Regions from separate parts of the Virgibacillus dokdonensis genome, predicted to be linked through region 1. Evidence: predicted binding sites of a transcription regulator. Region 1 holds the regulator's gene; the other holds the start of a gene.
The links. The regulator LexA, encoded in region 1, represses DNA repair genes until DNA is damaged. The targets are predictions, from matches to a motif close to CGAACATATGTTCG.

Region 1 (15,866 bases):
AATTAGCTCAACTAGAGTATTTACTACCTAGATTAAGAGGGCAAGGGACAGCGTTGTCAAAATTAGGAGGTGGGATTGGAACAAGAGGCCCTGGTGAAACAAAATTAGAGACCGATCAGCGGCATATTCGTAGACGTATCCATGATATAAAGCAGCGTTTACAAACGGTCGCTAAGCAAAGGGAACAATATCGTAAGCGAAGAAAGACAAATGACGTCTTGCAAATTGCAATTGTTGGTTATACAAATGCAGGAAAGTCAACGCTTTTTAACCAACTCACAAATAGTACTTCATTAGAGGAAGATCAATTGTTTGCCACACTTGACCCGTTAACGAGGCAAATTCAACTTCCATCAGGAATGAATGTACTTGTTACGGATACCGTTGGATTCTTACAAGATTTGCCGACTTCTTTAATTGCCGCTTTTAAATCAACATTAGAGGAAGTAAAAGAAGCTAATTTTCTTATTCATTTGGTTGATGGCTCCCATCTTGATTTAAATCAGCAACAGGATACTGTTTTGCAATTATTACAAGAACTTCAAGCTGATACGATTCCAATGCTTACAATTTATAATAAGAAAGATAAATGGGTGCAAGGTGTTATACCAATGAACCATCCTTATATGTTTATGAGTGCTTATCAGACAGAAGATGTACAACAGTTACTACATAAACTGGAAGCCCTACTAAAAGCTGATTGGTCATTTTATTCTCTAACACTAAGACCGGATCAGGGCAAGTTATTACAACAATTGGAACACGAGAGTATTATTGAATCAAAGATGTTTTCAGAAGATGAACAAGTATACAAATTAAACGGATATATGCGAAAAGGAATAGCATTAAACCGACTTTTAGAGGAGTAACTACATGACAGATTTATTAGCAAGACAAGCGGAAGAAGATTGTAAACCACAATATACAAAGATCAACAACGTAGCTGAGAAAAATCAAAGACGTGTAATGCAAGCTTTTCGAAACAACTGTGTGAGTGATAGTCATTTTCAGTCAACAAGCGGCTATGGATATGATGATAGGGGACGAGAAGTGCTGGAAAGTGTTTATGCTGAAGTATTTGGAGGAGAAGATGCACTTGTAAGACCTCAAATAGTTTCTGGTACGCACGCTATTACAACGGCTCTATTTGGTATACTGCGTCCTGGTGATGAACTATTGTATATTACTGGTAAGCCTTATGATACTTTAGAAGAAGTAATCGGTATTCGTGGTAAAGCTGAAGGATCCTTACGTGATTTTCAAATTATTTATCAGCATGTTGATCTATTAAAGAACGGTAAGGTGAACTTTGAAGCTATTAAGCAAGCAATGAATAAAAAAACAAAAGTAATTGGCATACAACGCTCCAAGGGATATGATGATAGGCCTTCATTTACGATAACAGAGATGGAGGAAATGGTGAACTTTGTGAAGTCCATTCTTCCTGAAGTCATCGTGTTTGTTGATAATTGTTACGGCGAATTCGTCGAAGAGATGGAACCACTACATGTAGGAGCGGATGTTATTGCTGGGTCTTTAATTAAAAATCCCGGTGGCGGTATTGTTCGAGCGGGAGGCTATATTGTTGGAAAAGAATCACTTATTCACCAATGCGCCAACCGTCTAACTGCACCAGGACTTGGAAAAGAGACTGGCGCAACATTTCACATGCTACAAGAAATGTTTCAAGGCTTTTTCCTCGCTCCTCATGTAGTTGGTGAAGCTCTTAAGGGAGCTGTTTTTACTTCAAGACTAATGGAATTGGCCGGCTACACAACATCGCCACATTATAAAGCAGAGCGTACAGATTTGATTCAATCGGTAACATTTCACAATAGAGAAAACATGATTATGTTTTGCCAAGCGATTCAAGAACATTCACCAGTAAATGCTTATGTGAAACCATTTCCAAGCAAAATGCCTGGGTATGAGGACGAAGTAATTATGGCAGCAGGAACGTTTATCCAAGGGGCAAGTATTGAGTTGTCTGCTGATGGCCCGCTACGCCCCCCTTATGTAGCGTTTATTCAAGGTGGGCTAACGTATGCCCATGTAAAGATAGCCATTACAGAATCGTTAGAGAAGCTCAGTAATATGACTTTAAATAAATAGTCGTTCAAATTTATCTTTGTGCGATTGATAACTAAACAATATTAATAATGAATCATACCGCTTCACCTTCAATAACGGGTGAAGCGATTAAGGTTTAGGATGGAAGAAAAAAAGAATCGTAGCATGTAAATTTTAAAAAATGCTTTCGTTAGTGTTAGAAAACCTTACATGATATTGACATGTTAGATTACATGACATATAATGAAAAAGTATTATGAATTAGGGGGTCATGAATTGAATGATAAAGATCGTCGTTCCATGCCTCTATTTGCAATCGGCATTGTAATGAAGCTTACCGAATTAACAGCTAGGCAAATAAGGTATTATGAAGAGCACAGTTTAATTCATCCAGAAAGAACCACTGGAAATCAGCGATTATTTTCGTTTAATGATGTTGATCGACTGCTTGAGATTAAAGATTATTTGGATAAGGGGCTAAATATTGCCGGCATTAAACTACTGTTGAATGAAGATGAAACGAAACAAGTTTCACAACTAAAAATGACTGAATCCTCTCAGATATCTGACAAGGAGTTGCGGAGGATTCTAAGGCAAGAATTAAATGAGCCAAGCGCTCATAAAAAAGCTAATTTGCGTCAGGGAGACCTTGCTAGGTTTTTTAGCCGTTAAACGTATCCTTATGCTAAAGTTACCCGTTATGTATCTTGCGCTATAGCTATATAAGTTTTTTAGTATAAGTAAACGAAGGCTTCACCGTAAAATTTGGCGATAAGCCAAGTTTTTATAAAAAGTAACTTTACAATTTGGTTCGTTTAGGGAAACAAATGGATATTAGTACGTGATGTAATAAAACGAACCAACCAATTAAAAATGTGAAATGTTGGAATGTTATAAATTTTATTAAATTTCACTAGGCAAGGGAAACATTGAATTGGTGGTGTGTAGTTATGAATTTCATATACGTTATTACTATCTATTTGTTTTCCTATTCAAATAAATAAAATTGAAATAGGAGGACAAAGTATGGGAAGCACTTATACAAGAGAAGATGTAGTAAAACGCATTAAGGAGGAAAACGTCCGTTTTATCCGTTTGCAGTTTACGGATATGTTGGGGACCATTAAAAACGTGGAGATTCCACTTAGTCAATTAGGTAAGGCTTTAGATAATAAGATGATGTTTGACGGCTCTTCCATTGAAGGATTTGTACGCATTGAGGAGTCTGATATGTATTTGTACCCAGACTTGGATACGTTTGTTGTTTTTCCTTGGACATCAGAAAAAGGAAAAGTAGCTCGCTTTATTTGTGATATTTACAAAACGGATGGGACTCCTTTCGAAGGTGATCCACGTTACAATTTAAAACGAAATTTAAAGAAAATGGAAGAGTTAGGTTTTGATGCTTTTAATATTGGGACTGAACCTGAATTTTTCCTCTTTAAGCTAGATGAAAAAGGCGATCCCTCTATGGAATTAAACGATCACGGAGGCTATTTTGATCTTGCACCAACAGACTTAGGGGAGAACTGCCGTAGAGACATCGTTCTTGAATTAGAAGAAATGGGTTTTGAAATTGAAGCTTCCCACCACGAAGTTGCTCCTGGTCAACATGAAATTGATTTTAAATATTCAGATGCGGTAAAGCATGCAGATGATATTCAAACGTTTAAATTGGTTGTAAAAACAATTGCCCGTAAGCATAATTTGCACGCAACCTTCATGCCGAAACCATTATTTGGAGTGAATGGCTCCGGCATGCACGTGAATATGTCGTTATTTAAAAATGGAGAAAATGCATTTTATGATAAAGACGGTGATATGGGGTTAAGTAAGACGGCTTTTCAATTTATTTCGGGTATTATTAAACATGCTGGTAGCTTCACAGCGATTACAAACCCAACCGTTAATTCCTATAAACGTCTAGTTCCTGGTTATGAAGCTCCTAGTTATATTGCTTGGTCTGGTGCAAATCGAAGTTGTCTCATGCGGATTCCAAATTCTCGTGGTATTAGCACGCGTGTAGAAGCTCGTAGTGTGGATCCATCAGCAAATCCATATTTAGCACTTGCCTCTTTACTAGCAGCTGGCTTAGACGGTATCGAAAATGAAATGACTCCGCCACCAGCAGTTGATCGTAATATTTATGTGATGTCTAAAGAAGAACGTGAAGAAAATGGTGTTCACGATTTACCTAGCACCTTAGCGGACGCATTAGAAGAATTAAAGAAAAGTGAAGTTATTGTAAATTCCTTAGGTGAACACCTTTTCGAACACTTTGTTGAAGCAAAGGAAATCGAATGGGAAATGTTTAAAACACAAGTACACCCGTGGGAAAGAGAGCAATATTTAAGAACTTATTAATAGCGGAAGCCCTTGGCACTATTGGTGTCGAGGGTTTTTTGGTGTATCAAATCATAGCTTGTTGGTCTCTGGGTGAATGCCCAGAGATTACCCAGAAAAAGAGAATCATTCATCTAGAAAATACTCATATGATCCTCAAAGTCATTCATACCTTTTTCTTTTATTTTATTATATATGTGTGCATTTTTAATAGTTACCTACTTTATTTTTAACTTACAAATGCATGGTCTAACTCCACCGTCTAAAGACGGTGTCCGCTTTTAGCCTTACCTTTTTTGTCCATACGAAGTGAAGAGGTGAAAGTATGGATGGATATAGAAAAATAGTCATGCTGTGTAGAATATCAAGTATCATGTCATATGGGTGACAAAGTATAGATATAAGGTTTTGGGCGGTCACATAGCGGTGAGAGTGCGTGATTTGATAAGAAAAAGTTGTGAAGCCAGAGGGATTACCATATTGCAAGGAAGTGTTGGGAAAGATCACATTCATTTATTATTATCTTGTCCTCCAAGTATTGCTCCAAGTAAAATATTAGTATCTAAAAGGAAGATCATCGAGATTATTGCAGGATGAGTTTCCAGAACTCAAAAAGAGATATTGGGGGCAGCACCTGTGGGCAAGAGGATATTTTTGTGCCACCGTAGGAACGGTAACGGAAGAAATAATAAGAAATTATGTAGCAAATCAATTCAATGAAGATAAGGACGAAATATTTAGGATAGAAGAATGAGTTTAGTCTAGCTTTGAGGATGCTTCAGCTAAGGCCTTTGAGCAAGGAAAGTGGTACAAGGTGCAACAGGTCGAGCCAAACAAAGTACTTCTTCAAGAAATTTATTTTTAGGTGCACAAAAGAGATTTACAAGGGCACCCTAATAAATTAATGAATATACATGTTGACTTTATTGGTAGACGAGTAGAATCTATTCACGATGGTCATCTCCGTTTTTATAATCAACCTTCTTGGACGGATATATATGTTGTTGGCCATCTAAACAAAGGGGAAGGTTTTCCGACCATTGTTAACAAATTAAAAGTCGGTAATGGCTAACAGTATAAGGTCAAAAATAGTAAAGGCGCAATTTATTATGTTACAGCAAGTAATAAATACGTTAGAGTAGAATAGTAAAAAAAGTTACTCGTATCAGTAATAACCTAACTGTTAAATTCATTCTATTAACCATGTAAATATTGACATAGCGAAAACGAAGGTAGGGGACATATTTCTTTAAGATGTCGTTTCCTAAAATAAGAAAGGGGAGCATTATTTGAAAATTTTATTAAACATTGATGCACAACAATAGGTGGGAGTACTTTTTACTCTATAGAATATCACTATAATTCGGATATTTCTAGGATACTAACAAGCTTAGCAAGGACGGTGGAAGGGTTTTCTTCTTAGCACATATCTCTCTTTCAAAATGTGGTTTTTTGCTTGTCTAAGTATGTACGCTTTCGCTTAAAGCGTGCTAATCTTTACATGTACATGAATAATTACAACTTGACATGATGACCTATACTCGCATAGATTTGGTAGCCAAAAGCCAGCTACTACAAGTGCTGGCCTATCAGTTGTAATATACACTGGGAATCAAAAATGCGTACGGTAAATGAACGTTTTTGTACATACTTAAAAATTAGCATTTATAGTAGCAGAACAAAAATAGATTATGCACGTTTAGATTGAATTGAATCAAAAAAATAGTTAGGTTACGATGGTAAGTACATAAAGTGAATTTTGTAGTGATTATTTTATGTAATGAAAAGAAGCTTTATTTTAATGCTCATTTTACGATAAGGTGTAAAACGAGAAAATTTATTAATTTTATCATATTATAGAAATAAAGGAGGTGTAAGGAGTGAAAAAATATATAATCACGTTTCATATGACAGATGGTACTGAAGTTGTTACAGAGGAGGAGCGAGAAAGTAAAAATGATTTTTTCTTTAGTTTAAAGCGCTATGATTCTAATTGGTACAAAAGTAAAAATACAATAATAAATTTAGACAACGTAAACAGCATTATCTTGAAAGCGCAATCAGATGGGGTGCTGAAAACTGGTAATGAAGAAAAAGAATTACGAAATGTTGTATGGTGACGAAGCATATTAGTGCTTCGTTTCTTTGTTTCATAGAGTCTTAATGGGAGATTTATATCAACTTTATTTGTATTTATCTATGTTGAGGCACCTGCTAAACTTTGGTAGTGTACATTTTGTCTGCATCATTAATAAGAATAAATGCAAGTAACAATCATATATATAAAATAGAAGATAAAGAAAGGAGACAATTATGTTCACACAATATAAATATTGGAAACCTTATATAAGTCCGTATGATCCATGTAAACCCAGTAAAGTGAAAAGTTATGCTACTCCACCTCAATTATATATGGGGTTTCAACCATATGGATTAAAACAATTTAACACTCCAAAAGAAGCACTCTATCATGGTACACTTTGGCCTCAATTATATAGTCCTTATCCAAACCCTCATAAAGGAGACGAACAAGGTGAATAAGCAAATGCCTCCCGAATATTATCGGCTGCTCGAAGAAATTCAAGCAAACGATTTTGTCCTAGTTGATTTAAACCTTTATTTAGATACCCATCCTAACGATTTTGAAGCTATTCAACAATTTAATAATTTATCAAAGGAAACGATGCAATTAAAAATGGACTTTGAAAAGAAATTTGGACCACTTATGCATTTTGGAAAAAGTTTTTCTGACTATCCATGGAATTGGAAAGATACCCCTTGGCCATGGCAAGTTTAAAATTATATATCATATCATTTTGGATAGGAGGAAGCCAAGATGTGGTATTATGAAAAAAAGCTACAATACCCAGTAAAGGTCAGTACTTGTAATCCAATGTTGGCAAAATTTCTCGTTGAACAATATGGAGGAGCAGATGGAGAACTTGCTGCTGCACTTCGTTATTTAAACCAACGTTACACTATACCAGATAAAGTAGTAGGACTTTTAAATGACATTGGAACTGAAGAATTTGCGCATCTGGAAATGATTGCAACGATGATTTATAAATTAACGAAAGATGCAACTCCCGAACAATTAAAGCAGGCTGGTCTTGGTGAACATTTTGTTAATCACGATAGAGCGTTGTTCTACCATAATGCAGCAGGCGCTCCATTCACTGCCACTTATATCCAGGCAAAAGGAGATCCTATTGCCGATTTGTATGAAGATATTGCTGCGGAAGAAAAGGCGCGGGCGACATATCAATGGATTATTGATATGTCCGATGATCCTGATTTAAACGATAGCTTGAAATTTTTAAGGGAAAGAGAAATTATACATTCACAACGTTTTAGAGAGGCTGTAGAAATTTTAAAAGAGGAAAGAGATCAAAAAAAATATTTTAGTTAATATTTCCTATAAACATTAGTTCATTAGACGGTAAAGGGCGAATAGTTACTTTACTTATTGTAAAATAAGACGGTTTCGCATTCTATACCTTGTTTAAAATATTATCAAGAAAGGGGAGCGCTGGAAGGTGACACACGACGAAGTATAGGTGGGTTGCGCATACTTTTATACCGAGTGGAAAAATATGCTACTACACTTCGGATGATCCTTGTGATTTCCATACAAAGTAAAACCTAAATATAACGCAAGAAACCAGATTCGAGTGAACTACAGATTTCTGTGTATCCAGTTTTGTAAGCCGGAGTATGGCAATACGTATTGACTCTGGAATCGTTCCATAGTTTATACTTACAAACATAGTAACTATAGATAAAGGAGTAGTTGTACAATGTTCACATATGATGTAGCAATAATTGGTGCAGGAGCAGGTGGTCTAAACACCGCTATGGAAGCAATTAGTATGGGAAAAAAAGTTGTATTAGTTGACAAATATAAGCCAGGTGGAGAATGTACTTGGGCGGGTTGTATTCCAAGTAAAGCACTTATTCAACTTGCTGATGAAATTCATGCGGCGAAAAAATATGCCAACATTGAAGTAGACGGGAAGCAAATAATGAGTAAAGTTCGTCAATTAATAGAAAAAGCGCATCAAGCGGAGGCAGTAGAGCAATTACAAGCTGCAGGTATTGAATATATTCAAGGTGATGCGAAAATTAACGATCAACACAGCATACGTGTAGCTCATGAAACCATTACTGCTGAAAAAATAGTTATTGCCACTGGATCAAGAGCTCTTATTCCTTCTATTAAAGGAATTAATCAGGTTAACTATTTAACAAATGAGAACGTCTTTCAACTTGAAGATTTACCAAACAATCTAATCGTTGTAGGGGGTGGCCCTATTGGTGTTGAATTAACGCAAGCTTTTCAACGTTTAGGAGTGCAAGTAAAACTAGTTGAAATGGCTGACCGTATTTTATTTAGAGAGGAAAAAGGCTTAGCACAACAGCTCCAGGGTACGTTGGAAGAGGAAGGGGTGCAACTGTATACATCCGCGAAGGCGCTTGAAGTAAAACAAGCAAATTGTACTACAACCCTAACTATAGATAGGAACGATGTACTTGAACATATTGAAGCAGAACAGATATTGTTTGCCTTAGGTAGAAAGCCGAATATAGAAAAAATTGGTTTAGATGATCTGGGGATTCGCTATACTAACAAGGGCATTGAAGTTAATGAATATAATGAAACTTCAGTTCGCAACATTTATGCTGTAGGAGATGTGGTTGGTCCTTATTTATTTTCTCATATGGCTGGATTTCAAGCTAAACAGGCAATGCGACATGCATTTTTAGAAATGCATACCCCAATAGAGCAACACCCAGCTTGGTGCACCTTCACACATCCAGAACTGGCTAGAACAGGGATGACTGAAAATGAAGCAAGGGAGAAATTTCAAGACAAGTTTAATGTTTATACAGTAAGCTATTCTGAATTAGATAGGGCTGTTGTTGATCAAAAGACAACCGGAGAAGCCAAAATAATTTGTGATCAAGATGGATTTATAATTGGAGCAAGTATTTTAGGGGAAAGAGCCTGTGAGTTATTGGGCGAATTGCAACTTATGAAAACATTCCATATTCCCTTCCATAAACTAAAGGATACAATTCATCCATATCCGTCTTATAGTGAAATTCTGACACAATTAAGCAACGCAGCTGTTGAATAATTAAAATAAAAGTGTTTTTAATACCATATGTTATCCTCAAGTCTTGAATAAACGAATTCAAGCAGGCACCTTTTATATTACTAGAGTAAAAGACTTGTGTTCATTACAGGTCTTTTTCAATTTCTTCTTCTTTTTTGTCTTGTTAAGTAGCGTTTCGTCTGTTGATAAATTTAGAATTGTAACGTATTCTGTAGTATGTTAGATAACATCTACAGATAGTAGAGGTACCTTATGCTAGTCGCTTTTAAAGACAAAACAAAGGAGATTTTAACATATGGCTGAGAAATATTTTAAAACAGGAGACATAGCCAAATTTCATGGAGTGTCTAGTGATACAGTGCGCTATTACGATAAAGAGAATTTAGTTACTCCTTCTGTTGTTAAAGATAATAAATATAGGTATTATTCTTTGAATGACGCTTTGAAGTTTAGTAATGTAACACTTGGTTGCGTGAATTAGGTGTACCTTTAAAAACAATTAAGAACTGGCTTGATTATAAAGATTTGACAGATGTATCGAAATTTAACGAGAGTTATTTAGAGACATTATTGCTAGAGAGAGAGTTATTAGATAAAAAAATCTATTTTTTACAAGAGTTAAATAGAAGGCTAGCCTCTTTTCAAACAAAACCAAATATGTGGGAAGTGGTTAAGGATAATTATATATTTACCTGTGATGGATTTAACTTTACAGCTGATGATAAAGGCTTCAATATTAATGAATCCAATCTGTATGACTCCCAAGAAGATGTTTTTTGGAATAAGACTTCGATGATTGTTTATCAAAACAACTTAAGAGATTTTCATCATCCTAAAAAAGGAGAAGTATATTGCTCTAACATTATTTCTAGTATCGATCAAGATATCAAAAAAATTAGTTTTCCAACAGCACTTCGTTATAATTTTGTCGGGAATCCTTTTTCTGATATGAGAAAGATGCAAGAAATATTGAATGAAGCAAAGGAACATGCCATTACACATCAGTTGCGTCTAGAAGAATACTGCTATTCATTGTTTTATCTATCACAAATTAAGGAAAAGAGCCCCGTTTACTATGTGCATATTTATTGTCCTGTCTAATATACGGGGGAATGATGACAAAACAAAATTCATAGTAACCCAATATTTATACACAAAAAAAACTGCCAACTGGCAGTTTTTTAGTGTATATGTCGATACAATCCAATAACCTTCCCTAAAATGGTTACATTATCGTATATAAGCGGCTCCATGGTTGCATTTTCTGGTTGTAATCGTATATGATCTTTTTCTTTAAAAAAACGTTTTACGGTTGCTTCATTATCTGCTGTCATTGCAACAACAATTTCGCTATTTTGTGCTGTGTTTTGCTGTTTAACGATTACCATATCTCCATCTAAAATTCCAGCTTCAATCATACTCTCTCCTTCAATTACTAAAACAAATAGACTATCATCAGGATTAGCCGTATTTGCAGGAAGCGGAATATATTCTTCAATATTTTCTACAGCTGTTATGGGCAAGCCTGCTGTTACTTTCCCGATAACAGGCGCATAAAGTGCTTCTTCTTTTGGAATAGGATTCTCTTCTTCCAAATGTAAGATCTCAATTGCTCTTGGCTTTGTAGGGTCACGTCTAATATAGCCTTTGTCTTCAATTCTAGCTAAATGCCCGTGAACAGTCGAGCTAGACGCTAAACCCACAGCCTTGGCAATTTCTCTTACAGATGGTGGATACCCTTTTTGCATTACTTCATCTTTTATATAGTCTAATATCATTTGTTGCCTTTTGGAAAGTTTAGTCATGAATCTATCACCTCGCGCATAATATTAATTAACCTTAGTTTACCATTAGATAAAACTTCGCGCAAACATTCGTTCGAAAAACACTTGACAAGGTCACGCGTTCGGTTATAATAGGGGTAGAAAGCGAACAAAAGTTCTATATTGTATAAGGAGGGCTATTAGATGTTTCAAAAACTGACCAAAACAGACGCATTCTATCTTGTAGCTTTTGCATTAACATTAGGTTTCTTATATTATTCTATTATAATGAGTTAATATGATAGAAGGAGTAAACATTGTGAAGGCAGTTGTATATTGTAGGGTAAGTACTGACAAAGAAACTCAAGAAACATCATTAATAAGACAGAAACAGGAATTGGTTAAACTGGCAGCTGAATATCAACTTACTGTGGTAGCGTGTATACAAGAGCAAGAGAGCGGATATAGTATTGATCGAGATGGGATATTTAAGATGTTAGAGATTTTTTCTCAAAAAAGGGCAGATTGTTTATTGATTCAAGACGAGACTCGTTTAGGTAGGGGGAATACAAAAATTGCCCTTTTTCACCAGCTGCTGAAATTACATATTCCTATTTATACAAGCTTTCATGGAGGGAAGTTAGAGTTATCGGAAGCAGATTCCATGGTGTTGCAGATCGTTGGGATTGTGGAGGAGTATCAACGCAAAATACATAATATAAAGATAAAAAGAGGGATGAAGCAGGCAATTGCAAAAGGATATGATCCCACCTTAAATCTTTCGAATAGAAATGAAGCTCCAGGAAGGCAAAGATTAGAATTTCCTGTTGAAGAAGTCATTAATTTACGACAAAATGGTCTGACGTTTAAAGAAATTGCTGATACATTAAATGGTCTAGGTTACAATGTATCAAAGGCTACTGTTCATAGACGCTATCAAGAATATGAAAGCAAACAAAAATAAAGGTATTCTCAGGAGGACAAGTTCTTTGCCCTTCTCTTTTTTATATGGTACTGTAAAGGAATCATGTTGATAAGCACACCTGTTTTATATCAATGACATCTATTGTACAATGAAAGAGAGTGCAATTTTGTCACCGAAAACTTATGATTTAACAGAATAAAAATATACGCATGAGGGAGGGTAGATGGATGCTCTCAAAAGGTAAGATCGAACGTATTAATGAGCTTGCAAGAAAATCCAAAGTGGACGGACTAACTATTTCTGAACAAAACGAACAAAAAAAATTACGCCAGGAATACTTACAGAGTGTAAGAAAATCTTTTAAAAATCAGTTTAAAACAATGAAAGTAGTTGATCCAGAGGGAAATGATGTAACACCGAAAAAAGTAAAAGATTTACAAAAAAAGCATAACAAGAAGTAGCAATACCTATTTTGTTATAAGTGCATGATTTCACTTGTAGCAAAGTAGGTTTCATTATAGAATGAATATAGGCATAATTATGAAAGGAGTTTACACTGAAATGGCAAATACAATTGAGCAACAATCTATTAATACAATCCGTACATTGTCTATTGACGCTATTGAACATGCAAATTCTGGGCACCCAGGTCTACCAATGGGGGCAGCGCCAATGGCTTATACGTTATGGACCGAATTTATGAACCATAATCCTAAAAATTCAAAATGGTTTAATCGTGATCGATTTATTTTATCGGCAGGCCATGGGTCTATGTTATTATACAGTTTACTACATTTATCAGGTTATCAAGTATCTATGGATGATTTAAAATCCTTTCGACAGTGGGGATCTAAGACTCCTGGACATCCTGAAGTTCATCATACGGATGGAGTAGAAGCAACTACTGGACCTTTAGGACAAGGTATTGGTATGGCTGTCGGTATGGCAATGGCAGAAGCACATTTGGCTGCTAAATATAATCAAGAAAATATTGCGGTTGTAGACCACTTTACATATGCAATAGTGAGCGATGGCGATCTAATGGAAGGTATCTCTCATGAGGCGGCGTCTTTAGCAGGACATCTGGGATTAAGTAAATTGATAGCACTTTATGATTCTAATGATATTTCTTTAGATGGAGATTTAAATAAATCTTTCTCTGAAGATATTGAAAAACGTTTTGCATCGTACGGTTGGCAAGTATTAACTGTCAAAGATGGTAATGATGTCAATGAAATTAGACAAGCTATTAAAGCAGCGCAAGAAAATCAAAAACAACCAACTTTAATTGAAGTGAAAACCATCATTGGGTATGGGTCTCCAAATAAATCTGCTTCGTCAGCTTCACATGGCGCTCCATTAGGTGAAGATGAAGTGAAACTGACAAAGGAATTTTATAAATGGACACATGAAGAAGATTTCTATGTGCCCGAAGAAGTATATGAAGATTTCAACCAAAAAATAGTTAAAAGAGGTGTTGAAGAAGAGGAAAACTGGAATCAACATCTAGCAATGTATAAAGAGAGGTACCCAGAATTAGCTAAGCAGTTTGAGCTTGCTCTCAACGGTGAACTTCCTGCTGATTGGGACAAAGATCTTCCAGTTTTTGAACCAGAACAAGATACACTAGCTACAAGGGCATCTTCTGGAAAAGTATTGAACGCTATTGCTAAAACCGTTCCAAACTTCTTTGGTGGTAGTGCTGATTTAGCTGGCTCAAATAAAACTACCATGAACGGGGAAGATGATTTTTCTCGTAAAAACTATGCTGGTAGAAATATTTGGTTTGGTGTACGAGAGCATGCGATGGGCGCAGCTTTAAATGGTATGGCATTACACGGTGGATTAAATGTATTCGCCGGTACTTTCTTTGTGTTTAGTGACTATTTGCGACCTTCCATCCGTCTTGCATCAATTATGAATACACCTGTTACTTACGTGTTTACACATGATTCTATTGCGGTAGGGGAAGATGGTCCAACGCATGAACCTATTGAACAGCTTGCTTCACTACGAGCAATGCCTGGATTATCGCTTATCCGACCAGCTGATGCAAACGAAACACAAGCAGCTTGGCGATTAGCTTTAGAATCTACAGATACACCGACAGCACTTGTGTTAAGCAGGCAAAATTTACCTACACTTTCTGGTACGAAAGAACATGCGTATGAGGGTGTTAAAAAAGGTGCTTATATTATTAGTGAAGCAAATAAAGAAACGCCTGATGTAATCCTTCTGGCAACCGGGTCGGAAGTACAATTAGCGATTCGTGCCCAAGCTGAACTGAAAGAAAAAGGTATAGAAGCTCGTGTAGTAAGTATGCCATCTTGGGATCGTTTTAAAGCACAGGATAAAAACTACCAGGAACAAATTCTACCTCAAACTGTCAAGAATCGGATAGCTATTGAAATGGCGTCTCCATTTGGTTGGGAAAGATATGTAGGTGAACACGGGAAAATTATTGGTATTGATACTTTTGGAGCCTCTGCAAATGGGGAGAAAGTAATGAAAGAATATGGATTTACCGTGGAAAATGTAGTTAAGCATGTAGAATCATTTGTTGATTAAATAAAATAAAAAAAGGAGCTGTCGCAAAATGCATAATATGCATTTGCTGACAGCTCCTTTTTATATATGAGATTGCTCGTTTTAAGATGCATTATTTTATTTATGGTGATAAAAGGAAATTTAATCGGTTTTTGACGCACTTAAATAAGCCTCGCCTTTTTTTATTTTTTTAAGCTGTCTTTAATGGATGATAATAGAGGTTTAGGCGATTAGCTTGAATTTTCGTATGTATTTTATTGAGGTTATAACCAAATGCCAGGATTAAAAGTTCGTTTCGTACATTACCTATTCCTCGCGTACGAAATTTCTTCAAATGATAATCTTCCTTCAGTACGCCGAACGTCCCTTCCACTTGAATGGAACGATTCATACGGTACAGTGTGCCTGTTTCTGTTAGAATATTTTCTTGCGCTGTTTCCCGGTATGCCAGAAATTCCTTGGCTACATGCAGTTGGCGATTCCCTTTCGCTTTTGTACATTTTTCTTTGAGCGGACAACCTGTACAATCTTCACATTCGTAGACGGTTACCTGAGATTGATAGCCAGTCTGCGAGGTTCGCGTGTAGTTTCTAATGGCATGCAGCTGCTGGTTATTGGCACAGGTATAGGTATCTGTGCTTTTATCATAAGCCATGTTTTCTCGGTGTCTGATGTTCTTTTTGAAAGAAGCTTTTTTCTTGCGTTCATGATTTTGCGGCTTGATATAGGCCGTCTGTTTTTGCTTCTTTAATTTCATTCGCATAAACGTGGCATTATGGTCTATTTTAGAATAACTGTTTCGTTTCTCTCCCATAATCTGATTGGAAGTATCGTAGTGTTCTTTACGTTGAAGCATTTCCTTTACTTGTTCATGATAACGTTGAAGGACCGTTTTTCTTTTCCCTTTTCCATAAACGAACGTGATGTTTTCTTTCGCTTTTACTTTCTCTAGGAAAACAAGCACTTTTTTCAAATCTTCTAAAAAAGTCTCGTAAGGACTAGTGAAAATCTGACAGTATGTTGTATTGATCTGTTCCAGCAGGGCTTGCCATTTGGTATACATCTTGGCTTCATGTTTGGTGATTGCCTTTTTCCATACGA
Region 2 (15,866 bases), 640 kb from region 1:
CTCGTACGTCTTTCTTAATCGTCGTAGGAGTAATACCATACTTTTCGTTATAAGCAATCTGCTTTGCACGCCGACGATACGTCTCATCAATGGCTATTTGCATCGACTTCGTAATTTTATTTGCATACATAATAACCATGCCATTTTCATTACGCGCTGCCCGCCCCATCGTTTGGATAAGGGACCTTTCTGAACGTAAAAATCCCTCCTTATCCGCATCTAAAATTGTCACTAAAGATACTTCTGGAATATCAAGACCTTCACGTAATAAATTTATTCCAACGAGAACATCATATTTACCAACACGTAAATCACGAATTAATTCAATCCGCTCCAATGTTTTAATCTCTGAATGCAAGTAAGCAACTTTTATACCAAGTTCTTTTAAATAATCGGTTAGATCTTCAGACATTTTTTTCGTTAACGTAGTGACTAGCACACGTTCGTTTTTCTCGGAACGTTTATGAATTTCCCCGATTAAGTCATCAATTTGTCCTTCAATTGGTCTTACTTCTACTTCTGGATCCAAGAGACCTGTTGGTCGAATGATTTGTTCTGTCATTGTTGGCGAATGTTCTTGTTCGTATGGTCCTGGTGTGGCAGAAACATAAACGAGTTGGTTCGTAGCTTTTTCAAATTCTTCAAAACGCAACGGGCGGTTATCTAGCGCTGACGGCAATCTGAATCCATGATCTACAAGTACTTGTTTTCGCGCTTGGTCCCCGTTAAACATGCCACGAATTTGTGGGAGTGTGACATGTGATTCATCAATCATAACTAGAAAATCATCAGGAAAGAAATCAAGCAATGTATATGGTGTCGCACCTGCTTCACGCAAAGTAAGATGGCGTGAATAATTTTCAATGCCTGAACAGAAGCCCATTTCATGCATCATTTCCAGATCGTAATTCGTCCGTTGTTCTAAACGTTGTGCTTCTAGTAATTTCCCTTGATCGCGTAACTCTTTTAAACGCTCTGCTAATTCCTTTTCAATATTTTTAATAGCAAGCTTCAATTTTTCCTCTCGTGTTACGAAGTGAGAGGCTGGGAAAATAGCAATATGCTCTCGATCGCCAATAATCTCCCCGGTCAATGCATCTACTTCACGAATGCGGTCGACTTCATCACCAAAGAATTCGACGCGTATACAGTGTTCCTCTCTAGAAGCTGGAATTATCTCCACAGAGTCACCACGTACTCGAAACGTCCCGCGTTGGAAGTTAATATCATTGCGAGCATATTGAATGTCTACAAGTTCACGTAATAGTTGATCTCGATCCTTTTCCATTCCTGTCCGAATAGAGAGTACTTGACTTTTATATTCTTCTGGAGAACCTAATCCATAAATACAGGAAACACTCGCAACAATTAAAACATCTCGTCGCTCAAACAATGCTGATGTAGCAGAGTGCCTTAGTTTATCAATTTCATCATTTATACTCGCATCTTTTTCAATGAATGTATCCGTGGATGGTACGTAAGCTTCAGGTTGATAGTAATCGTAGTAGCTAACAAAATATTCCACAGCATTATTAGGAAAGAATTCTTTAAACTCACTATATAGTTGACCGGCTAAAGTTTTATTATGCGCAATCACTAAAGTTGGCCGATTGATCTCGTTAATTACATTCGACATAGTAAAAGTTTTACCAGTTCCTGTTGCGCCTAAAAGTGTTTGGTGCCTTTTTCCTGCCTTAATATGTTCAACAATTTCTTTAATTGCTTGTGGTTGGTCACCTTTTGGTTCATATTTGGCAACTAGCTCAAATTGATTTTCCACTAGCTTCTCCTCCGATCCGTCCATAACTAGTATTCATTTTATCATAAACCTTACATATGTTAACAGAAAAACGAACAAATATTCGTTATTGTAATAATTCCCTTTCCTACAAAGGCTAACATATGCTTTATGAATTACTAATCAATAAGTATGTTTAAGCTTCATATCGTAATTAAACGCAGGCTCTGCGACTTGCAAACAAAACGCTTGTAAACGGACTTTTTGTCACCTATCGAAAAAATACGTGGCGGGAAACGCAGGCTCCTTTGATAATAAAATAAATGCATGATTTGTTCTTTTATAGCAACTTAAACCTTGGAAAATTATCATTTATTACTTACTCCCGCGAAGTAGTAATTGTTTTATATAATCTTGATTGCCTTCGTTTTTCTTGTACGCTAAATCACGAAATTCGTATACTTTCCTCTAGTGAAAAAAACATGCAGATAATATCCTCTCTACATGCTTCAAACATCTTTACTTTTTTCCTAAAAAGCTTACCTATTATCACAGCTAATATCCCTTTACTTGACTCTCTATTATTTGACACTAGCGTTGCATAAACTTTTTATAAAGTAGTCAAGAAAAAACAACTCGTGTCAATACTAAGAATAATAGGAATTATCAATACAAAAACGCATAAAAAAACCTTATAATAAGGGAATGGTAGTCCTGTCCAAATCCCAAATTATAAGGAGTCTTTCATGGACAATCATACCATAAAAATGGTATTCAAGGAATACATTCATCCATTAGATACAAAAGTTATTCAAAAAATGATTGATATAGAAGGGGTAGACAAGTATGTGAAAAAGCTAGATACCATTGCCTATATTCGCTTATTTATTTACGCACAACTTAAAAAATCAGAAAATCTTGCAGTAATCAGTCAGTCTGTTTCACGCAAAAAAACGGTGCAGCGATTAGTAGGTATAGACAGTATCAGTAAGTCACAACTCTCGCGTAAGAATAGACAAATCCCACATGAAATACCAGAAGCTATTCTTCGTCATCTCATTCAAAAGGTACAGTATACACTAGGACCTGTGAAAGCAGGAAAGGCATTGCTTCAGCTGCATTTGATTGATTCATCGACTATTTCCATGTGTCTTAGTGGCTATGAATGGGCTGATTTTCGAGAAACAAAAGCCGGGATTAAAATGCACACTTCAATTAGGTTGTGCAATGATACGCTCTCGCTAGATAAGATGATTCTAACGCCAGCCCGACCAGCGGATGAGACACAGCTGGATGAATTAATTGTTTATCAGTTAGATGTGCTTCATGTATTCGATCGCGGGTACTTCAACTTTGCGAAGTTCGATGCCTATTCGGAAAAAGGAATAAAATTTGCAACGCGTATCAAAGCCAATACAGTGGTACACGTCGTGGAAGAGTTACTCGTGGATCCATCTTCTCCCATCACACGCCATGCCATGGTGACAATCGGAAACATGAAACATCCATTACAATTGATAGAGACAACAGATAGTAATGGCAAGCCTATTCGGATTGTGTGTAACGACGCCAAGCGCAGTGCGCAAGAAATCAGCGATATCTACCGAAACCGCTGGAAAATAGAGTTGTTTTTCAAATGGATCAAGCAACACTTGGTCATTACAACATTATATGGTAAGAGTGAAAATGCCGTTTATAATCAAGTCTATCTTGCAATGATTACCTTTTGCCTGATCATCCTAATGAAAAATAAAATAGGTTTCAAAGGAACCTTGCTGGAAATGTTGCGTTGGATAAAGGATGGTTACGATCAATCCATGGCAACCTTTATTTTGAAAGTACGTAAAGAACCAGAGCGAGAGTCCAGTGGACGACGAAAGTGGGACAATGAGCGAATTTTTGCAGAGACCCTAGCACAATAGGAGACAGGAGACGTGTTACACTTAGATGATTTAACATACGATCCATTCGTTTAAAAGTATATACTATTCAAAAAATGGATGAAGGGCTACCTCTCATGCCTGTTGTCTTTTTTTCATTGTGTACAAATAACATATATCAGAAAATTCTGTTACATATGTCTCAAATGGAAAATTAACGCTTGACTTGAAGCATTACTTTTTATGCAACGCTAGTGATTATTTGCTTGGCTTCATCTATGTGGATTATTTTACGCCATCTTATATATAGGAGATACTATTTCCCCCTTTGTGGTTTGTTTGTTGTGTAATCCGTTTTATAATAGATGCTACAGAATCTTGCTCTCTATTTTCCAAGTAGTTATGCAACTGTTGATACAGTTGTTGTTGCTTGTAATCATTTGAAAAAAAATCCATTATTTGCTTGCCAATTGTTTTATTTTTATCAATTACTTGTACTAAACCTAAACGTGTTAATTCCTGTAAATTAATTCTTTCCTGGCCTGGTAAAGCGCTGTATATAAACAGTGGTTTCCGCTTCATAAGACATTCGCTAACGGTTACACCACCAGGCTTCGTTATAACAGCATCTACACGCTCATACAGTTGATTCATTGTTTGCTTAGAATGCAAATAGCGTAATGGCGTTATGTGACAACTTTTTTTAGAGTAAAGTTTTTGATATAGCTGCTCATTTTGTCCGCATAAAACATAAAGATGTGCTCGAGAAGATAAATTCAATTCATTTAGCAAACATTCCAAATCTCCCGTCCCTAAACTACCGCCAGCTATTAGTATTTGCAGTTCCTCTTTTTGATTTTGATTGCTATTCGTATAATAAAAATATGGGTGAACGGGGATGCCAGTAACAAATATACTACTTTCCTGTACACCACACTGTATTAAATATTGTTTCATGGAAAGTGTCGGAACGAAATGATAGTCAATTCCCTTTGTCCCCCATAAAGCATTTATAAAAAAATCTGTATACACATTTACTGTAATAGCTTCTATCTTTCTTTGTTGCTTTAAAACACTTGCCATATTGGAAGGTAAAGCATGTGTAAAAAACAGTATATTTGCTCCAGCTTGCTGTACCACCTTTTGTAGTATTGGACGAAACAAAGTTTCATAATGCCATTGTCTGCTTCTTTTTTTAGTCCCTTGTTTATAAACTAAAAACGAGTATAAACGATCATATCCTTCCGGAAAATATTTTATCCAAGTTAAATACGTAGAAGAAACTAACTTTTCTATACTTTTATACCCATAACTAAGTATGTCCACCTTTTCATACCGATGATTTGGATAAATGCTTTTGTACTCAGCAATTAGTGCATCTGCTACATGGTGATGCCCGCTTGGAATTTGTAAAAACGGAAGAAATAATGCTTCTGATGGTTGCATCTGCCTCATTTGTTTCATCCTATCGTTTTAAAGTGAGTTATTTTCATCTATCGCAAAGACTCTACTGTCTAGGCTTGAAAATGAATGCGGAAAGATTAAAAAGCAAAAATTTTTCATTAACAGCGATTTCCGTATTTCATTAATAACTTCCCTTTTGACATAAATAAATAAACAGGTTTTATTGATTTTTTCCCAGCTAAAAAACTAATCGGGAATAATGTTATTTTCTTGAAAATACGATAAAATTTATTTTGCAAGGCTTTCTCTTCAAACCCTAATTTCTTTCCACCTTTTGATAAATTAGTAATTCCAATAATCCCTTTTACTCTTTCCTGTTCCACGTGGTTTTCAATATATGTTGCTAAACTTGGCATTGCTTGTTTTACACTATGATAGATGATAACGGCTCGTTTCATGTCATTCGACTGTTTTGAGAATTTTTTAAGTAATTTAACATTATGCAAATGTATCTTCACTAACAAATCACCCTTTTCTATTACGGTCCCATCAGAAAGAACCATTTTTGCGCCTTTATATTTCGTTAATCGAGCTCGTAATAGCGTCCTTTTTTGGTTTGGGCCAACAATATATGTTAACCTAGAGCAAGTAAAATAAATTGGGTCGATACTTCCCCAAAAATACAGAAAGCAGGTGCGCATAAACATGAGCCACTCAACTCCAACACTTTTTTATATTAGCTTGCAACATTTTTTCAATATTATTACCCATCGACAAAAAGGCTCTAAAATTAAGGGAACGCTAATCTTTAATAATGAGAGATATACACCTCATGAGTGCTGACACCCTCTCTAACACTTGTTCAGTTAACATCTTAAAATAGGCGTTTTACAGCACTTATTTGAAGTGAAAAGAAACCAGAAAAACCTGACTTATCCCAACATTAACAAAGGGAATAAGACAGGTTCATGCGTAGCTATTTGGTTCATTCATTTCGATTAAACGTTAAACAAAAGATTAAAATTTGATAAATTATCCTTCTCCATTACTTACATTAAGATGCTCATGATCGTGTGGGGTAGAGACAAATAATAGTCCTAAACCATGATGGTCCCCCTCATACCATGCCCCTTGTAGTAATTCTATTTCTCCTTCTCGATTAATGATTTCCAATTTAAAAAAAGCTCCACTTGTTTGCAAGGCGTGATAAAAAGATTCAGGTTGACTCACTTTCTTCCCGTTTACTTTAGTGATCAACGTACCTACATGAATCCCTAACCGATCAGCTGGAGAATTCGGAAGTACAGCAAGCACTTTTAACGCTAGATCCGTTGATTGAAAATACCCTGGTTTATTGTGTTCGTTAATACGAAAGCGATAGTTTATCCATTCTCTTCCCAAAATTGCACATAATACCGCTATAAATGAAAACAAAGAATAATATATACTACCTACTGCAAGCGCAGCCACTAGGAAACTTAATAACAATGTAGATCGTGCTAGCTTTTTAGCAGCAAATGAAGGGTGTTGCGCACGTACAATATGATCAAAACCGAGAATAAAAGGAGTAAGTACAAGACCGTATGTCTCCCCATTTAACGTAAAATAAGGCCAAAAATCCGCAAACGGAGTTAGTGAACCTGTTGGGACAAGTGAAAAAAACGGAATTACTGTCAGCTTTTTTAAATGATGCTGTCCGACCCATATCCCCCGTTTACTAAGTGTCAGTTCTGGATAGGTTACATCGTTTCTGGAGCTAAATAATAAGATACTCTCGGCAAGCAATAGCAGAGCTAATAAACTAACTAAACCCGAAAGATGAACATCTGTATGTATATGAAAAGGAAGTATTGTCTCTATATTTATCCATTCAGGTACAAACATGAGGACTAAGTAGGTTATCCCTAAAATATAGCTTGCCGAAAGTAAGTTAATTCTTCCCGTTATACTAATGAGTATAGTTATCAAACCAAATAACAATATAACAGGATATGTAAGTGTAACACCCACACCTAGTGTAAACGCAGAAAGTAACAATCCTACTATAATAGACAGCCAAAACGTATTTTTCCATTCTGAAGACAAATTGTAAATTTTTATACCGAAGTCTTCTCTTTCCCGTTTTATCCGCTTCATTCCAGTAACAATAATTAGAATAAAAATCCAGTAAAATAACGGGTTTAAAAACATTTTCCCTATCCCTTTAACGATTTCTAATAAGCCTGATTCTAACAAGTTTATCACCCCAATAATCAAAGTCGCTTTCTTACAACTTATTATTATCTACATCGAGCTAGGTGTCCTAATATATGTTTTGCGTTTATCCTGGATAGAAGCTGCCAGACTCTCCATTCAAGAATTTGGAATGCTTGAGGCTAAGTAAACTCAGTAGCAAGTAACAGCACCTACACCAATTTTTTTAAGTGACCTTTAGGTCATAGCCTTTGATACGAACAATCCCGGGAGGGATGAATGTACCCAGCTTGACTTTATGTATGCTTCGTATATCAGGCAACAGCGCTTTATAACAATAGTTTTTTATTTCTACATCCATATGAGACTATTTTAGGAAAATCCGCGAGCAAATACTCGCGGACATGATTTCTCATTGCTTACAAATTACTTATAAACTTCTTCTATTGCTTTATCTAATTGTTTATCATCTTTCCCATTACGAATACTTTTAATGATTTGGGTTTCAATCAGCTTAGCTGTCTGCGCATCAATTTCACCAGATGTAGGCAAATCATTATCTTGTTGAAAAGAAGTTACTGCTTGTTTTGTTGCTGCACTAAAGTAGCCATCTATACGCCCAGGATCGTAATCTAAACCTTGAAGCATAATTTGGATATTTTTAATTTTATCTCCAGTTTGGTCTTCCTTTAACGGCTCTTCAATTTTGACAGGGCTTGTATAGTAATATTCAGGTTGTTTTTGACTAATAGTAGGTTGGACACCTTTTTCATGTATCCATTTCCCATTTGGTGACAACCATTTAAAGAAAGTAAGTTTAATAGTACTTTCATCCCCTAAAGGAACGGCCTGCTGAATCGTTCCTTTACCAAAACTTGGTTGCCCAACCACGTCATAGCCCATTTCTTTCATAGCTACAGCTAATATTTCCGATGCTGAAGCACTTCCTTCATCTATAATGACACTGATCGGGTACTTTTTCTTTTCCTTTAAATCAGAATGATATGGTGTTTTGTTACCTTTTTGGTCTTCCACTTGTAGGTAAGGCATATCTTCTGGAACAAATTGTTTTAAAATATCTTCAATAACATTTAACAGTCCACCAGGATTCCCTCGAACGTCAATCACTAATCCTTCAATACCACTATCTTCCATTTTTGTCAGCTGTTCTTTGAACTCCTGAGCTGTGCGTTCCGAAAAATTCGTCACTTCTAAAATACCTGTTTTTTTGCCGTCTACATTCTTCGTTTTACTGTATACCGTTTCCTGAGGAATAGTATCTCTTACTATTGTCACTTTAAAAGGTTCCTCAACTCCAGCCCGACGGATTGTTAGTTCCACTTTGGTTCCTTTTTCTCCTCGTATCTTAGCGACAGATTCATTTTGACTTAAGCCTTCGAGGCTTTTCCCGTCAACTTTGAGAACTTGATCATTTGGCCGTAATCCTGCTTTTTCAGCTGGAGAGTCCTTCACCGGAGCTACTATGCTTAATACATCGTCTACTTTATTTACCTCTGCTCCTATCCCTTCAAATGAAGACTCAATTTGCTCATTAAATTTCTTCATTGTTTCTGCATCCATATAGGAACTGTATGGATCTTCCAAAGTAGAAAGCATGCCCTGAATCGCACCTTCTGTTAACTGCTTATCATCAACTTCTTCTAAGTAATTTTCTTTAATTAATCGAAAAGCTTGATCCACTTTTTCCATATCTTGGGTTGGTACTTCATTGGCAGCCGTTTCACCACCTAATTTCATTGACTGTTCTGTAGGTGGAGTTGTTTTCTGAGCTAGCTTCACTCCCGTGTAACCTCCAGCCAGACCAATAGCTAAAGCTAATATAAAAAGTAGTACAATATGTAGCTTTCTTAATTTCATCCTTTCACCTCAACTCATTAAACATAGGAATCTCACTTGTGCAAGCCTTCATACCAACTGTCATTTAGTAACAAACAAGAGTTGATATTCTCTTGTTATCATAACATATGCAATTCAAAAAATAATTACCATCGTTCCTATTCCGTTTTGGAGAGATTTTTTAACTTTCTTCCCAATATATTTATAAACATGCCCCTCCATGGAATAGGTAAATCATCAAAGGCTGAGTGAACCCATCCAATCATTGCAGCTTCTCTTTATGATGTCATTATACATGTTATCAGCAAAAAAGGCATCAATCGAATTAGGATTGATGCCTTTTGGATTAAAATTAATTTAAAACTGTCATTGGATCAATGGAATTACTTTTAGAACCATTCCAACCACCGCGATGAACTTCAAAATGCAAATGTGGCCCTGTAGACTGTCCAGTATTTCCACTAGCACCAATAACTTGGCCAGCACTTACAGTTTGTCCTTGACTCACGCCGATACTATTTAAATGAGCATATAAGGTTGTATAAGATTGTCCATTTATATTATGTGACACTAAAATAACATTTCCATAACCTGACATCCCAGCTTGAGAAGCAGAATTCGTCATAATAATAACTCCAGATGCCGCCGAACGAACTGGCGTACCTATTGACGCACCGAAATCTGTACCATGATGCATTGATCCCCAGCGAGTGCCATAATGAGAGGTTATTGGCGCAGAGATAGGATACATCATATCTCCCCCCATATTTTGTTCAGGTGCTGGCGCTGGTGCTGAACCACCACTTGAATTTGAACTTGAGCCAGAGCTATTATTAGCAGAAGATGAATGATTGGACTTAGGTTGCGTCGTTTCTTGTTTTGCTTGTTGCTCTGCTTTTTCTTTAGCTAGCTGCTCTAATTCACTCTTCTGTGATTGAGCAAGCTGTTTTGCTTTTTCCGCTGCTTCAGCCTGTTGTGCCAAAATTTCTTGTTCTTCCTCTACACTTACTTTGTATGCTTCCAATTCTTTGTGTTCTTCTTCCAAGCTTGCCATTAGTGTTTCTTTTTTCGACAATTGTTTATCTAACTGTCCTTTCAAGGCAACTAAATCCTGTTTTTGAGCTTGCAAGGATTGTTTTCGCTCTTCCACTTCAGACTTTTTATTTTCTACGTCTACTTTATTTTTTTCCACAGCTATTTTATCCGCTTCATGCTGTTCCATAATCGTTTTATCTTGATCCATAATCGTGTTTACAGCAGATGACCGGCTAATAAAATCACCAAAACTTTTCGAACCTAAAATTACTTCTATGTATTTCATAGAGCCACCATTTTGCTGAATGTTGCGCAGACGATCCTTTAATAATCCTTCTCGTTTAGCAATACGTTCTTTTAGAATAGTAATCTCTTTCTTGAGCTTTTGAATTTGTTTTCCTAATTCCTCTATTTGTTGATTGGTGTTACTTATCTCTGTTTCTTTCGTTGTTATTTGCTCTAACGTTTTTTGTAGATCTGTATCAATCGAATGAATTTCTTTTTCTACAGAACCTTGTTTATCTAGGTTTTTATTAATCTTTTTATCTGTTTTATCTGTGTCACGCTGTAACTTACCTTGTTTTTCTTCAAGTTGTTTTTGTTGTTGTTGTAATGCATCAATTTTTTCATTTAAATCTGCCGTTGATTCTGCGGATATGGAAGTCGTTGATAATGTGATGGTAGAAGCTGCAACAATGGTTGATAATAGGACTGGAAACTTTCTCATTAATCTGTTCACCTTTCCCTCTGTTTTTATTAAGTTCTGTCTACCAGAGGTATCAAAAAGATATCTCTGGTAGATGCCTGTTCATGTTGTTGTTAAAAATAATTGGTTAGACTTTTAGGAATTTCCTAACACTCATCAAACTTCCCCAAACACCTATAGCTGCACCAATTGCTACAATAATTCCCGATAGTTGAAAGGCGAAAGGAGTATAAGGTAAAAGTTCAATAAATTTGTACGTCGTTTGCTTACTTAGGATATCTTCCACGTAATAATACCCTGTAAGCACAATAATAATTGGTATAATTGAACCCATTACACCCAATAATAATCCTTCCACGAAGAATGGCCACCTAATAAAACCATTGGTCGCACCAACTAGTTTCATAATGCCAATTTCTTTACTTCTAGCCATAATCGTGATTTTAATCGTGTTTGAGATTAAAAATATAGCCGTAAATACTAACCCAATTATTAACACTAAACCAATCGTTCTTGCATACTTGTTAAACTCAAATAATCTTTTCACAACGTCTTGTCCATAAACGACATCTTCTACAGCTGACATTTGTTTAATTTCTTCAGCTATATCTGATGTATCTTCAGGCTGTTTTGCCTTCACAATATAAACATGGTTCAATGGATTGTCCTGTTCAAACATTTCCCAAGCTTGTCCATCCTCTCCCATGCTTTCAATTAATTTATTTAATTCATCATCTTTAGAAGAAAAAACAGCAGAATCAATGTTTTCTAATTTATTGATAGATTTTCCTAAAGCTTGGATATCTTCCTGGGTTGCAGTTTGTTCAATCATGACATCGAGTTGGACATCTCTCTCTATGTTGTCTGCCATTTCATTTAAGTTCAGCATTAAAGCTAAAAAAGCAGCAACTAAAATTAATGTCGTTGTCACAGCTGCAATCGAGGCCATTGTCATCCAACCATTACGCCGGATGTTTTTAAATCCTTCACGTATATGTCGCATAAGTATTCTAACCTTCATAGCCGTATTCACCTCGATGTTCATCTCTAACAATTAACCCGTCCTCAATTGCAACAACACGGTTTTTAAAAGTATTTACAATCTCTTTACTATGTGTAGCCATAATAACTGTTGTTCCACGGTCATTAATTTCCTGCAATACCTTCATAATTCCCCATGAAGTATCTGGGTCTAAGTTACCTGTTGGTTCATCAGCAATAACAATCTTAGGGTAGTTCACAATAGCTCGAGCAATCGATACACGTTGTTGCTCACCTCCTGATAATTCATGAGGGAGAAATCTAGCTTTGTGTTTCAAGCCGACTAAATCTAGTACTTCCATTACGCGTGTTCGAATAAGTGATGGATGGGACTCGATTACTTCCATCGCAAAAGCTACATTTTCATAGACTGTCAGTTTAGACAACAATTTAAAATCCTGATAAACGACCCCAACATTTCTCCGCAGCAAGGGCACTTGCTTTTCTTTTAATTCATTAACATTCATTTCATTTACATAAACCGTTCCTTTTGTTGGCTTTACTTCTCGGAATATTAGCCGGATAAATGTGGACTTACCTGCACCACTTGGACCAACTATGTATACAAATTCACCACGGTCAATATTTATATTTATTCCATTTAGTGCCGAAACACCATTATCATACGTTTTATATACATCTTTCATTTGTATCATTCATTAATCACCTTTATTTTTTAATTGTAGCGTGCCACGTTACGCATCGTGTACATCTTCAAACAGTATAGGAACCTTTTATTATTATGAGACAATAGTATCTTATAATTAGCATAACTGAAGGTTTCTGAACAATTCGGATATTTAGGCGTAGGTCTTTCTCACTCCCCCTTTTTACGCACTATTCAATTTTGAAGATAGTGACTAGCACGTTTAAAAATCGAGTTAAGATAACCACTCATAAATGTTGTGAGGAGTGTGTCTACATAATTATAACATCTTTCCGCACCATTTTTAGACACAAAATTATTACATTTGTATTTCAAAGTGAGGCTTATATGAAACAAATTGTCATATTATAGAAAATCAAGTGACTTTCGGACTATTTTTAGAAGTGGATATACTTACCAATCATGATGTAAATGAAAAGAAGCAATTGCCGAAGAAGGGCTCTTCGCATATTTGGAAGATTTAGAGACTTGTTTAAGTAACTTCACTTATATATAAACGAAAAAAATAGTAATTCTTTATAACAAGCCCAACAAAAAAACAGCAGCAATTGTAAAAGGTTACTGTTTTTTTCTTGATTTAAGGTGTAGCAACTCATCGTGGATAATTGTGAACTTCAGCGACTTCTATGTGAACTTCGAGTAACTATTTTGTGAACTTCAGCGACTTTTTATAAAACTCAAGCGAAAATATAATGAACTTCAGCGACTTTTCAAATTTCTACATTCGACCTAAGCCTGCCTTCTATCTAATTTCTGCTCATCCGTTTAGGAGTTTTCGTCCATGCAGGGCGCACATATAAAAAGCTTACTTGTTATTTTGTCAAGTAAGCTTTGTTTTAATTCTCATTATTTCTTTTCTGCTAACCAATCAGCAAGCAATTGAACATCATCGCCTTTAGCCATTCCTGCAGGCATACTTCCTTTTCCATTTTTAATAATGTCTGCAATTTCATCTGAGGAATACTTTGATCCTACATCTGTCAAAGCAGGGGCATTGCCGCCAGATAAGTCTGCACCGTGGCAGCTTAAACAATTATCCTGGTAGACTTCTTCAGCAGCAGTAGCATCTACACTACCGCTATTTTCCTCTGTTTTTGCATCGTCCTTATCAGCTGGTTCTTCGGAAGCATTTTCATCATCGCCGCCCCCACATGCGCCCAGCACTAATACAGTGCCAAACAGCATTGCTAATAACCATTTTTTCATGATTCTAATCCCCCTAACTATGTTATTAATCATACATCAATTCTATTATAACCAATGACTACTGTTTTAAAACTCTTTCTGTTTCCAAATATTACTACAAAAAAGGCGCTAGAGGTTGATAGGTCAACTTACACAGCCAATTATGACGAATTTATGAAAAATTATTATTGGTTTAATTCACCTGTTGTCTTAGATAAGCATCAATAAACGAATCAATTTCTCCATCCATAACGGCTTGCGTATTACCAACTTCTACATTTGTGCGATGATCTTTCACCATAGAATATGGATGAAAGACGTAAGAACGAATTTGACTTCCCCAACCAATTTCCATTTGGTCACCACGAATCTCAGCTAATTCCTGCTTTTGTTTTTCAATTTCAAGTTGATATAATTTTGACTTTAACATTTTCATAGCTGCTTCCCGGTTTTTAATTTGCGACCGTTCATTTTGACAAGTCACAATAATGTTTGTAGGTACGTGGGTAATACGCACAGCAGAATCCGTTGTATTTACATGTTGGCCACCTGCACCGCTAGCACGGTACGTATCGATTTTTATATCCTCCGACTTTACCTCGATATCTACATCATCCGTCATTTCTGGTGTCACTTCACACGAAACAAACGACGTATGTCTTCTACCAGATGAGTCAAACGGTGATATGCGTACAAGGCGATGCACGCCTTTTTCTGCTTTTAAATAACCATAAGCATTATGTCCTTTAATGAGCAATGTAACACTTTTAATCCCTGCTTCATCACCTGGTAAATGATTTAACGTCTCGACTTGAAATTTCTTACTCTCTGCCCAGCGCTGATACATTCGTAACAGCATGCTTCCCCAGTCTTGAGATTCCGTGCCACCTGCACCAGGGTGTAATTCCAAGATAGCATTATTGGCATCATATGGTTCGCTCAAAAGAATTTGTAATTCAAAATCATTGAATTGTTGTCGTAAAGAAGTTAATTGCTGAATTAATTCTTCTAATAACTCTTGATCATTCTCTTCTTTTACAAGTTCATAAGAAACTTCTAAATTATCAAGCTGTTGCTCAAGCTGAGAAAAACTATTGACATATGTTTTTAAATGGTTCATTTCATTGATGACGCCTTGAGCTTTTTCTTGTTCATCCCAAAATTCAGGAGCAGTCATTTGTAGCTCTAATTCTTGAATACGTTCTGTCTTTGCCTCTAAGTCAAAGAGACCCCCTAAAATCGTTGATGCGGCCATTCATCTTATCTAAATCGTTTCTAATATCTACTAGTTCCAATTCAATCACCTCTATGTAATTATTGTTGCCAAAGCGTCAGGAAAGCACTCCGTTTTTGGAGTGCTTCTTCCTTCTTATTTCCCATGGCAATTTTTATATTTTTTCCCACTACCACATGGGCATGGATCATTTCGACCTACATTGTTCTGTTTGACAAATGGTTTACGTGTTTTTTTCTTTTCTTCTTGACCGCCAGAAACAGCTTGCGTATTTTTCACAACTTCCTGGCGTTGAAGGTTATCACGAATTTGAGCTTTCATGATATACTTCGCTACTTCCTCTTCAATACTTTGAATCATTGACTCAAACATAGCGAAGCCCTCTAGTTGATATTCCCGAAGTGGATCGTTTTGGCCATATGCACGTAAATGAATTCCCTGGCGTAACTGGTCCATTTGATCAATATGGTCCATCCATTTTGTATCGACAGTACGAAGGAGAATCACTTTTTCAAACTCTCGCATTTGTTCTTCTGTTAATTCTTGTTCTTTTTCGTCATAACGTGCTTTTACTTTTTCCATGATCCATTCGGTTATTTCTTCTTGATCTTTTCCTTTAAGATCATCTTCAGAGATGTCATGAGGTTCAAGCAAGTTACCTGTTACATAATCTACAATTGCTTTATAATCCCACTTATCTTCATCATCGTCTTGGGTATGTGTTGTAACAACACGTTCCAATGCAGACAAAATCATATTTTCAATAATTTCGCGTAAATTGCCCTCTGCATCAATCACTTCAAAACGCTGTTTATAAATAATTTCACGTTGTTCACGTAAAACATCGTCATAGGAAAGAACCGTCTTACGCGCATCAAAGTTATTTCCTTCCACTCGTTTTTGTGCTGATTCTACTGCACGGGAAA

Region 2: a site for LexA is predicted at 1,852-1,865, ahead of uvrB (excinuclease ABC subunit UvrB). Genes of this name have one in related genera too.

The regions. Positions count from the first base shown of each region.
Region 1 covers NZ_LT745763.1:2,156,793-2,172,658, reverse strand. The annotation lists gene hflX (GTPase HflX) at 1-869, shown strand, start outside; gene B2C77_RS11770 (methionine gamma-lyase family protein) at 874-2,112, shown strand; gene B2C77_RS11765 (MerR family transcriptional regulator) at 2,371-2,742, shown strand; gene glnA (type I glutamate--ammonia ligase) at 3,097-4,434, shown strand; partial or broken gene tnpA (IS200/IS605 family transposase) at 4,777-5,167, shown strand; gene B2C77_RS22515 (hypothetical protein) at 5,279-5,485, shown strand; gene B2C77_RS11745 (hypothetical protein) at 6,294-6,533, shown strand; gene B2C77_RS11740 (spore coat associated protein CotJA) at 6,727-6,954, shown strand; gene B2C77_RS11735 (spore coat protein CotJB) at 6,959-7,210, shown strand; gene B2C77_RS11730 (manganese catalase family protein) at 7,250-7,822, shown strand; gene B2C77_RS11725 (dihydrolipoyl dehydrogenase family protein) at 8,211-9,551, shown strand; gene B2C77_RS11720 (MerR family DNA-binding transcriptional regulator) at 9,826-10,011, shown strand; gene B2C77_RS11715 (hypothetical protein) at 9,999-10,631, shown strand; gene lexA (transcriptional repressor LexA) at 10,712-11,335, opposite strand; gene B2C77_RS11705 (YneB family resolvase-like protein) at 11,613-12,257, shown strand; gene B2C77_RS11700 (DUF896 domain-containing protein) at 12,446-12,679, shown strand; gene tkt (transketolase) at 12,780-14,786, shown strand; gene B2C77_RS11690 (transposase) at 14,956-15,866, opposite strand, start outside.
Region 2 covers NZ_LT745763.1:2,794,481-2,810,346, forward strand. The annotation lists gene uvrB (excinuclease ABC subunit UvrB) at 1-1,780, opposite strand, end outside; gene B2C77_RS14760 (IS4 family transposase) at 2,485-3,660, shown strand; gene B2C77_RS14765 (MGDG synthase family glycosyltransferase) at 3,919-5,073, opposite strand; gene B2C77_RS14770 (YkoP family protein) at 5,181-5,723, opposite strand; gene B2C77_RS14775 (PDZ domain-containing protein) at 6,055-7,257, opposite strand; gene B2C77_RS14780 (S41 family peptidase) at 7,642-9,093, opposite strand; gene B2C77_RS14785 (murein hydrolase activator EnvC family protein) at 9,425-10,834, opposite strand; gene ftsX (permease-like cell division protein FtsX) at 10,941-11,834, opposite strand; gene ftsE (cell division ATP-binding protein FtsE) at 11,824-12,510, opposite strand; gene cccB (cytochrome c551) at 13,368-13,727, opposite strand; one part of gene prfB (peptide chain release factor 2) at 13,900-14,928, opposite strand; one part of gene prfB (peptide chain release factor 2) at 14,930-15,001, opposite strand; gene secA (preprotein translocase subunit SecA) at 15,076-15,866, opposite strand, start outside.